3 regions of the Nonomuraea sp. H19 genome follow, and region 1 is predicted to be linked to each of the others. Evidence: riboswitches for the same ligand, from Rfam matches in the RefSeq annotation. Region 1 holds a riboswitch; each other region holds the start of a gene.
What was found. A riboswitch is a leader RNA that binds a small molecule or an ion and turns the genes downstream of it on or off. The one in region 1 is predicted to bind thiamine pyrophosphate.
Positions count from the first base shown of each region.

Region 2: linked by a shared signal. The riboswitch ahead of ACTMTI_RS05895 (purine-cytosine permease family protein) and the one ahead of ACTMTI_RS25650 (TenA family protein) in region 1 are both predicted to bind thiamine pyrophosphate.
Region 3: linked by a shared signal. The riboswitch ahead of ACTMTI_RS15540 (FAD-dependent oxidoreductase) and the one ahead of ACTMTI_RS25650 (TenA family protein) in region 1 are both predicted to bind thiamine pyrophosphate.

Region 1 covers NZ_JBQHCV010000011.1:239,257-242,518, reverse strand. Annotated here, with positions in the region: gene ligD (non-homologous end-joining DNA ligase LigD) at 1-417, opposite strand, end outside; partial or broken gene ACTMTI_RS25660 (hypothetical protein) at 426-506, opposite strand; gene ACTMTI_RS25655 (histidine phosphatase family protein) at 670-1,278, shown strand; TPP riboswitch at 1,294-1,389, shown strand; gene ACTMTI_RS25650 (TenA family protein) at 1,378-2,052, shown strand; gene ACTMTI_RS25645 (hypothetical protein) at 2,341-2,532, shown strand; gene ACTMTI_RS25640 (carbon starvation CstA family protein) at 2,564-3,262, opposite strand, start outside.
Region 2 covers NZ_JBQHCV010000002.1:463,028-466,289, reverse strand. Annotated here, with positions in the region: gene ACTMTI_RS05905 (PAS domain S-box protein) at 1-13, opposite strand, end outside; gene ACTMTI_RS05900 (methylated-DNA--[protein]-cysteine S-methyltransferase) at 111-689, shown strand; gene ACTMTI_RS05895 (purine-cytosine permease family protein) at 649-1,986, opposite strand; TPP riboswitch at 1,977-2,090, opposite strand; gene ACTMTI_RS05890 (rhodanese-like domain-containing protein) at 2,150-2,473, opposite strand; gene ACTMTI_RS05885 (winged helix-turn-helix transcriptional regulator) at 2,470-2,904, opposite strand; gene ACTMTI_RS05880 (MFS transporter) at 2,982-3,262, shown strand, end outside.
Region 3 covers NZ_JBQHCV010000006.1:310,130-313,391, forward strand. Annotated here, with positions in the region: gene thiE (thiamine phosphate synthase) at 1-186, opposite strand, end outside; gene ACTMTI_RS15530 (Rv2175c family DNA-binding protein) at 164-538, opposite strand; gene ACTMTI_RS15535 (NAD(P)/FAD-dependent oxidoreductase) at 569-1,732, opposite strand; TPP riboswitch at 1,790-1,906, shown strand; gene ACTMTI_RS15540 (FAD-dependent oxidoreductase) at 1,896-3,161, shown strand; gene thiS (sulfur carrier protein ThiS) at 3,158-3,262, shown strand, end outside.

The sequences.
Region 1 (3,262 bases):
GCCCGCCCGGTCCTCGCGGATGAACGCCGTGGTGGCGATCGCCGGATCCACCCGCTCGGCGCGCGCGGCCAGCGCACGGGTGGCCGCGGCCAGGTCGTCCATGGCGGTCCCGGCCGCCACGGGCACGAACACGTGCACGCCCTTCGCCCCGCTGGTCTTCACCGCCCCGGCCAGCCCGGCGTCGTCCAGCGCCTGGCGTACCAGGAAGGCGCCCCGCACGGCGAGCTCGAAGTCGTCCCCGGGCGGGTCGAGGTCGAGCACCATGTGCGTGGGGTGGTCGCCGACGAACAGCGCCGGGTGGTACTCGACCGCCCTCTGGTTGGCGAACCACAGCAGGCTTCGCCGGTCATTGCACAGCGCGCGTACGTCACCTGCCGACGCGATGCCTCGGCCCAGTGGGAGGTGGTCTCCATCCATTCGGGGGCGTATTTGGGCAGGTTCTTCTGCACAAAGGGCTCCTGCCCGGGCCGTACCCGGATGACCGAGAGCGCACGGCCGCGCAGCACCGGGATGATGCGGTCGCGGACCGCGTCGAGGTAGTCGACCAGGTCGCGCTTGGTCGCGCCCGCCCCGTCGAACAGCGGCTGGCCGAGATTGGTCAGCGCCACGCCGTCACGCGTCTCATCGCTGGTCACTCGCCCTACGATATCCGGAACAATGGGCTAGATCATGACCCGTTTCCTGTATCTCACCCGCCACGGCGAGGCCACGCCGGACGAAAGCGGCCTGACGGACGCCGGCCGCCGCCAGGCCGCACTGCTCGGCGAGCGCCTCCAGGGCGTCCCCCTCTCCGCCATCCACCACGGCCCGCTCCCCCGCGCGACGCAGACCGCCCACCTGATCGGCGAGCGGCTGCCCGGCATCCCCCTGCACGTCAGCGAGGCCGCCGGGGACTACATCCCGTACGTGCCCGAGAAGGAGGAGCTCGCCCCCGGCTACGCCGACCGCCTCCTCGGCTTCGTCGGCCAGTTCCCCGCAGACGAACGCGAGCGCGGCCCGGCGCTCGCCGCCGAGGCCCTGCGCGCGTTCACGGGTCCCGTGGCGGAGGGGACCCGCCACGAACTGGTCGTCACGCACAACTTCCTGATCGGCTGGCTCGTCCGCGCCGCCCTGGACGCCCCGAAGTGGCGCTGGCTCGGCCTCAACCACTGCAACGCCGCCCTGACCGTCATCCGGTACGCCCCCGACCGCCCCTCCTCGGTGCTCTCCTACAACGACATGGGCCATCTGCCCGCCGAGCTGCGCTGGACCGGCTTCCCGCCCGAACCGCGCGAATGAGCCCTGTTACAGTTGGCCGTTGACGCGGGGTGCCCGGCGACCCGGGCTGAGATCACACCCGTCGAACCTGATCTAGTTAGCGCTAGCGGAGGGACGTCGATGTTCTGCGATGACATGTGGCTGCGCACGGCCGACCTGATGAGCGCCATCCACGACCACCCCTTCAACGTCGCACTCGGCGCCGGCACACTCGACCGCGACCGGTTCGCGTTCTACATCGTGCAGGACGGCCGCTATCTGGAGGCGTTCTCCAAGGCCCTCGCGACAGCGTCGGCACGGGCGACGGACCCGGCGGACGCGGCGTTCTTCGCGCAGAGCGCGCACGCCGCGCTGGCCGCCGAGCGCCTGCTGCACGCCGGTTACGTCGCGGAGCTCGGCGCCGACGCGGCGGGGATCGCCACGTCGCCGACCTGCCTGGCCTACGCGTCGTTCCTGCAGGCCACGGCGCTCGCCGCACCCTATCCGGTGCTGGCGGCGGCGGTGCTGCCGTGCTTCTGGATCTACCAGGACGTCGGTACGACGCTGCTGCGGCGCACCGGGGACACGCCCGATCACCCGTACCGCAAGTGGATCTCCACCTATTCGGATCCCGGCTTCGCGGCCTCCGTCGAGCAGGCCAAGGCCATCGCCGACCGGCTGGCCGCCACCGCGGACGCGGCGACCCGGGAGGCCATGGCCGCGGCGTACCGCACGGCGGCGGCGTACGAGTGGATGTTCTGGGACAGCGCCTGGCGGCGCGAGACCTGGCCGACGGCGCGCTGGCTGGCTCCCTGATCGGTCACAGGCGCGCGGCCAGTGCCGTCGTGCCCGCCCCCGCGAGGCTCGGCAGCGCGGCCGGTCGCCCGCTCAGCAGCAGGAGCAGCGCCTGGATGGGCCGCCTCCACGACGTCGCCCGCGCCGACCGCCCAGTCGACGTCGGTGGCGACCAGCCGCAGCCCGCTCAGCCGCCGCTGCGCATAGAAGGGCCGGCCGCGCTCCCAGATGTGGGCGGCACTGGCGCGGGCCGCCTCCGATGGCATGGCGCGCGCGATGCCCAGCGGCACGCAGATGTCCTGAGCGTGGATGAGCACGTCGAAGAGCGGGTCGAGGGGCTTGGTCATGGGCGCCCGGCGGCGTGAGGTGGCCGATTCGCGGATCCGCTCGACGATCTCGCCGATCGGCAGCGCGGCGTACCGCACCGAGGAGTCGCGGATCATGCGGTTGACGTCGCCGCGTGCCCTGACCAGCTCGGCGAGGACGGCCTCGCCGAGCTGAACGCCATGCTGAGCCGGATCATCAGGGAGTTCTAGCCGGATGAGGCCTTGGCCATCAGCTCGCGTTCCTCGCGGGTGGGGATGAGCCCGGCCGGGGCGACGATCTTCGACTCCTCGAACGGCGCCTCCGCGCTCGGCAGCGGCTCCCGCGTCCTGATCGCCTTCACCCACACGCGAGCCGCGTCCAGGATCACAATGATGATCATGATTGCGAACAGCGCCGCCAGGACGCCGTCCACGGTGGAGTTGATCACGATCTGCCGCATGGCGTCCATGGACTTGGCCGGCGCGAGCAACTGCCCCTGGTCCAGCGCCGTCTGGTAGCGGTCGCGCTGGGCGAAGAAGCCGAGCGTGGGGTCGGTGGAGAGGACCTTCTGGTAGCTGGCCGTCAGCGTGACCGCGACGTCCCAGGCCAGCGGCACCGCCGTCACCCAGGCCCACTTCAGCCGGCCGCTCTTGATCAGCAGGGTCGTGGCCACGGTGAGCGCCACGGCGGCCAGCAACTGGTTGGCGATGCCGAAGAGCGGGAAGAGCTGGTTGATGCCGCCGAGCGGGTCGTTGACGCCCTGGTAGAGGAAATATCCCCAGGCCGCCACGACGAGGGCGCTGGCCGCCACGAGCCCCGGCCACCAGCTCACCCTGCCGATCGGCTTCCACAGGTTGCCCAGCGTGTCCTGCAGCATGAACCGGCCCACCCGGGTGCCCGCGTCCACCGTGGTCAGGATGAACAG
Region 2 (3,262 bases), on a different contig from region 1:
ATTCGTCCCCCACTCCTCCATAGTGCACGTGGCAGCGTGGGTGCGTCGGGCGATCCGTCCGATACGCTGCGGTCACGGCGATTTCTCGGGAGCCGGGGAAGGGTGGAGGCATGACGAGCGGCGATCTGGATGCCCTGCTGCGCGTGACCTCCAGCACCTATCGAGGTGAGACACCGCCGGACATCGCGTTCGGCACCTACGACGGCGCCGTGGGCCGGCTGGTGCTGGCCGTGACCGGCAAGGGCATCGTCGCGTGCAGCTTCGAGCCGGAAAACGATGTCTTCGCGCTGGTCAGCAGGCATGTGGGCACGTTCATCGGGCCGGATCCGCGCCGGCTCGACCCGGTGCGCAGGGAGCTGGACGCCTACTTCTCCGGCCGGCTGCGCACGTTCGCCACGCCGGTCAACCTGACGCTGGCCACGCCTTTCGCCCGTACGGTGCTGCAGAAGACGATGGCGGTCCCCTACGGCACGACCACGACGCTGGAGGAGATCGGCGCGAGCATCGGCAGGCCGCGCGCGCTGCGGGCGATCGGCAACGCGCTGGCCTCCAACCCCGTCTGCGTGGTCGTGCCGTGCCACCGGGTGGTTCGCGCGGAAGGCGAGCTGGGCGACTACGCCGGAGGCGCGGCCGCCAAGCAGCACCTGCTCAACGTCGAACGGCGAGCCGCCGCAGCAGCAGGCCGATGAGCAGCGTGACCAGCGCGGCCACCAAGGCCCCGCCGAGCGCGCCGTTCATCCACGGCTCCCGGGTGAAGCCGATGGCCTTGCGGGCGCCCACCCAGAACTCGTCCCACCAGGGAACGGTCAGCGTCGAGGTCGTCAGCCAGTAGGCCATGAAGCCCAGCGCCCACGGCACCAGCATCGACCAGCGCGAGGGCGCGTTCTCGTCGGTGTTCCAGCGGTCGGAGCGGGCGAAGACGAAGTAGTCCACGGCGAGCACCGCGAACATCGGCACGAACACCGCCCCGATCACGCCGAGGAACGCGCCGTACGAGGTGACGTCCACGACCAGGGCGATCGCGACAGTGAGCACGCCGATGGCGGTGGAGAAGACGCGCCGGTCCACGCGCGGCATCAGGTTCTGCAGCGACACGGTGGTGGAGTAGACGTTGGCGAAGGACTGATCGGTCTCGCGCAGCACCAGGATGGCGAAGAACAGCGCGCCCAGCGGCACCGCGACGAACGGGCTGAACACCGACGTCGGGTCGGCCTCCACCCCGGCCGCCCCCACGATGGCGACCGCGTACACGCCCAGCCCCAGGCAGGCCACCTGGGCCAGCGTGTAGCCGCCGACCACGCCGGTGAAGGCGGCCCGGCTCGACCTGGAGTGCCGGGCGAAGTCGGCGGCCATCGGCACCCACGACACCGACAGCGCGATCACGTAGTCCACGGCGGCGGGGAAGGCGGTCCAGCTTCCGCCCGTGTGCGCGGGAGCCTCGGACACGAAGAACCACGTGAACCAGACCATCGACACGATCACCCCGATGGTGACGTACCGCCGCAGCAGGCGTACCGAGCCCAGTGGCCAGATCGTGAGCGCCGTGGTGACCACGCCCGCCAGGATCACCCACACCTGGTACGGCACGCCTCCGAAGATCGCCGTGGCGGCCTGGGCGATCACCCACAGCTCGAAGGCGCCCCAGCCGAGCATCTGCACGATGTTCAGCACCGTGGGCACGTAGGACGTCTTGGCCCCGAACAGCCCGCGCAACAGCACCATCGAGGGCTGCCCCGTCTGGGTGCCGGGGATGGCGGACAGGCCCACCATGGACGTGCCGATCAGGCTTCCGACCACGGTGGCGGTGAGCGCGGCGACCAGGCTGAGCGGCGCGTTGCCGAGGGGGTTGAGCAGGTAGAGGGCTCCGGAGAAGCCCAGGAGGCTGACGCCGAGGTTCGCCCAGAGCGCGCCCTGGTCGAGGACGCCCAGCGTCTTCGGCGGCGCGCCCTCCAGGGTCAGCGGAACTTCGTCGGCGACATGCGTCATCGCACACTCCCTACGCCGGCATTACCCGGACAGGTTCAGGCGGTCGGCAGCGGATGAGTAGCTGCCCTCTCAGCCCGGCACCCCGAGCTCCCGCGACGATCTGAAGTTTGCGCCCTTATGATGCCTCAATGGCCGCCGAATCGCCATAGTGGGCGAATCACAGTCAGGCGACGAACGGCTCCTGCCCGGTCTCGCTGATCATGGGGCGGCGCGCGGCCTCCCACGACTGCATGCCGCCGCCGACGTTGACCGCGTCATGCCCGAGCCGGCCGAGCCAGGCCGCCACCTGAAGCGACCGTCCGCCCACCCGGCAGACGACATAAACCGTCCGGTCCGCGGGCACCTCGCTCACCCGCTCCTGGATCTGGGTCATGGGGATGTGCACGGCTTCCGGAGCGTGCCCCGCCAGCCATTCGTCCTGCTCCCGGACGTCGAGCAGGTAGGCATCGTCGGGAACGGCACTGGCATCGATCTCACGTACGGTCATGTCTCCATCATCTCGCGTCGCGCGTCGTACGCGGCACGCGCCGCCGCGACCTCCTCCTGGTGCTCCTCGGTCCAGGTGACCAGCGTCTTGATGGTCTGGTGCAGGGTACGGCCGAGCGGCGTCAGCGCGTAGTCGACCCTGGGCGGCACGACGGGGTGGACCGTACGGGAGACCAGGCCGTCTCGTTCGAGCTGACGCAGGGTCACGGTGAGCATGCGCTGGCTGACGCCGTCGATCTCGCGGCGCAGCTGCGTGAAGCGCAGGCTCTGGCAGTCGAGCAGCGCGATGACCAGCAGGGACCACTTGTCGGCGATGCGGTCGAGTATCTGGCGGACCTCGCAGTCCTCCCGCGTGTCCCACTGCCGCACGTCGTAGTCGTCGTCCACGGTGCTCTCGCAGTAACTAAGTGACTTCAAAGTGCCGTCTTCCATGACATTTCATGCTGGCCCAAGATGTGGACGGTTACAAGAGAGAACCGACATGCCTATACGTAACCGGGGGATTTGTCATGCCTGCCCGTTCCTGGGGTGTACTTGCCGTGTTGTGCGGTGCCATCTTTCTCGAGGGCATCGACGTGGCCATGCTGAACGTCGCCCTCCCGTCCATCCGTGCCGACCTGGGCCTGTCCACGGGCATGCTGAGCGGCGTCGTGAGCGCGTACGTGCTCGGCTACGGCGGCTTCATGCTGCTCGGCGGGCGCGCGGCCGACCTGCTGGGCCGCCGCCGCATGTTCCTGCTCTGGCTGGGGGTGTTCCTGCTCTTCTCGGGGCTCGGCGGCTTCGCGACGGA
Region 3 (3,262 bases), on a different contig from region 1:
GCAGGCGTCGCGGAAGACTTCGAGGAGCGCGAGTTCTTCGCGAGCCTCCAGGCCCTTCTCCCGCAGCTGGATGATGTCCACGCCGCCGGCCAGCACCGAATCGAGGAACTCCGCCAGGTCGCCGCGGTCGCGGCGGCCGTCTGTGCAGAGATAGAGGCGGGCCTCAGAAAGCGAGGGCTTGGGCACGCCGCTTGACCTCGGTATGACGGCCGGCCTTGATCGCATCGATGGGCGATCCCGGCAGCGACTCGTCGGGGGTGAAGAGCCAACGCAGCGCTTCGACGTCGTCGTAGCCGGCGTCCTGCAACACGGTCAGCGTGCTGGGCAGGCCCTTCATCACTTCCTTCCCGTCCAGGAACACCGCAGGAACCTGCGGGCCCCCGCTCCCGCGGCGCACGCCGAGGAGCTTGTGGTCCTTGAGGAGTTGCTTGGCCCGCCCGATCGAAAGGTCGAGGCGCGAGGCCACTTCGGGGAGAGTGAGCCACTCGTCGACGAGCTGGTCGGTCTCCCGGTCGATCTGTGCAACAGAAAGCGTCACGAAACCACAACTACCACATGCCGTCCTTGCTCAAACAACACAATCCCGTAGGGGGACTTGTGGATCTACCAGGAGTTCCGCGTCCATAAGGTGACCCGCGTCGATGATCCGGCGACCCTGTACGAGATCGCGCGGACGGTCCACGGCGAGCACCGCCGCGAGGGTTCCGCCGGCGGTGAGCCAGACGGCCGACCACTTGCCGTCCGGATCACCCCGGTAGAGGAGACGCTCCCCCGCGGGGTGGTGCCCAGCGTACTGGACCATGTGCCCGAACTGCTCCGACCAGAAGTACGGCACCGGGTCGTACACCGCGTCCTCGCCCAGCAAGGTCGCCGCGGCGACCTCGGGGGCGTTGAGCGCGGTGTCCCAGTGCTCGACCCTGAGCCTGGTCTGGAATCGGCGGGACCACCAGGCGGCGCAGTCGCCGACGGCGACCGTGTTCGGCAGCGAGGCACGCAGGTGCTCGTCGACGACGACGCCGTTGTGCAGGTCGATGTCGGCGTCGGCGAGCCATTCGATCGCGGGGCGCACGCCGATGCCGGTGACGACCACGTGGGCTTCGACGAACTCGCCGTCGAGCAGCCGTACGCCGCCCTCGTCCACGGAGCCGACCATGGTGTCGAGCCGCAGGTCGATGCCCTCGTACCAGGGCTCGGTGCGGGCGCCGAGCTCCGTGCCCACGGCGGTCGCGAGCGGAGTGGAGGCCGCCTCGATCACCGTCACGGCGCATCCGGCGCGGCGGGCGGCGGTGGCCACCTCGGCGCCGATCCACCCGGCGCCGATGATCGCGACCCGGGCGCCGGGCACGAGCCTGGCCCTGAGCTCGTGGGCGTCGTCGAGGGTGCGCAGCACGTGCTGAGGGCCGTCGCCGGGCAGCATGATCGGCTCCGCTCCGGTGGCGATGACCAGGCCGTCGTAGCCGACCTCGCCCTCGGTCGTCTCCACGACGCCCTCGCGCAGGGCCTTGGCGGCGACGCCGGGCCGGAAGTCGACGTCGATGGCGGCCAGGTCGGTGTCGACGTAGCTGGTGTCGGCGTCGCCGAGGAGCACGCTCTTGGACAGGGGCGGGCGATCGTAGGGACGATGCCGTTCCTGGCCTATCAGGGTGATCCTGCCGTCGAATCCCCGTCCGCGCAGCGCCTCCACGGTGCGCACTCCGGCCAGGCCCGCTCCCACCACCACGACATGATTCACGTTCAAGACCATAACGGGAGCGTGTCCGGGCGTGGCACCGAGGCCGTAGGCTGAGGAGGTAAGACGCGCGGGAGTCCGGCCGTTACCGGGCTGAGAGGAAGGCTGCACCGGGCCTTCGACCGCAAGACACCTGATCCGGATCATGCCGGCGAAGGGAGCGCATGTGGATGTGATCGTAGGCGGCGGGGTCGTCGGACTGTCCATCGCCTGGCGGCTGGCCCGCGCAGGGCGGCCGGTCACCGTGGTGGACCCGGCTCCGGCCTCGGGGGCCTCGCACGCGGCGGCGGGCATGCTGGCCCCGGTCAGCGAGGTCACGTACACGGAGGCGCCGCTGCTCCGGCTGGGGCTGGCCTCGCTGCGCCGCTGGCCGTCCTTCGCCGCCGAACTGGCCGCGGACGCCGGGCTGCCGGCGGGCGACACCGGACTGCCCGCCACGAACGCCGGGCTGCCCGCCGCGGACACCGGGCTTACGCCGGGCGACGCCTCCTCCGGCCACGTCTTCGGTGCGTTCGGGGGCGGCGAGGGTGCCGGTGAGGCGGCCCGGCGCGGGCTGGATCTTCGTACGGATGGGACGCTCGACGTGGCGTTCGGGGCAGACGACCTCGCGGCGCTCGACGAGCTGGCGACGTTCATGGAGAAGCTCGGGCTGCCGGTCGAGCGGCTGACCGGGCGCGAGTGCCGCCGTCTCGAGCCCATGCTGGCCCCTTCCGTGCGCGGCGGGCTGCTGGCGCCGGGCGACGCCTGGGTGGACCCGCGCCGCGTCACGACGGCCCTGCTCGCCGCCCTGGACCGGCTCCACGCCCCCTTGGTACGGGCACGCGCCACCGGCCTCCTGCGCGACGGCGGCAGAGTCGTCGGAGTACGCCTGGCACCGCCGATCGGCTCGACCGCCGGCACCCCCGCGCCGTCCGAGATCCGGGCGGAACGGGTCATCCTGGCCGCCGGAGCCTGGAGCACCGAGCTGGCCGAGCTGCCGGTGCGGCCCATCAAGGGGCAGATCATGCGGTTGCGTTCGGCCCAGCCGCTGCTCAGCAGGTGCGTACGCGGCACCGTGCACGGCACGCCCGTCTACCTCGTCCCCAGAGGCGATGGTGAGCTGGTGGTCGGGGCCACGCAGGAGGAGCTCGGGTTCGACACGAGGGTGACGGCCGGCGGGCTCTACGAGCTGCTGCGCGACGCCAGGGAGCTGGTGCCGGGCGTGACCGAGCTGGAGGTCGCCGACGTGGTGGCGGGATTGCGCCCGGGCACGCCGGACAACCTGCCCATCATCGGCCCGAGCGGTACGCCGGGGCTCACGCTGGCCACCGGGCATTACCGGGGCGGCGTGCTGCTGGCGCCGCTCACGGCGGCCCTCGTCGCAGGGGAGCCGGGCGAGGAAGGCGAGCTGGCGGCGTTGTGCTCGCCGGGGAGGTTTGAGGAAATTTCATGATTGTGCTGATCAACGGGGCCGCGCACGAGGTCGCCGACGGCATGACCGTGGCGCAGGCCGTACACACATTGACGCAGGCCACCACAGGGGTGGCCGTGGCC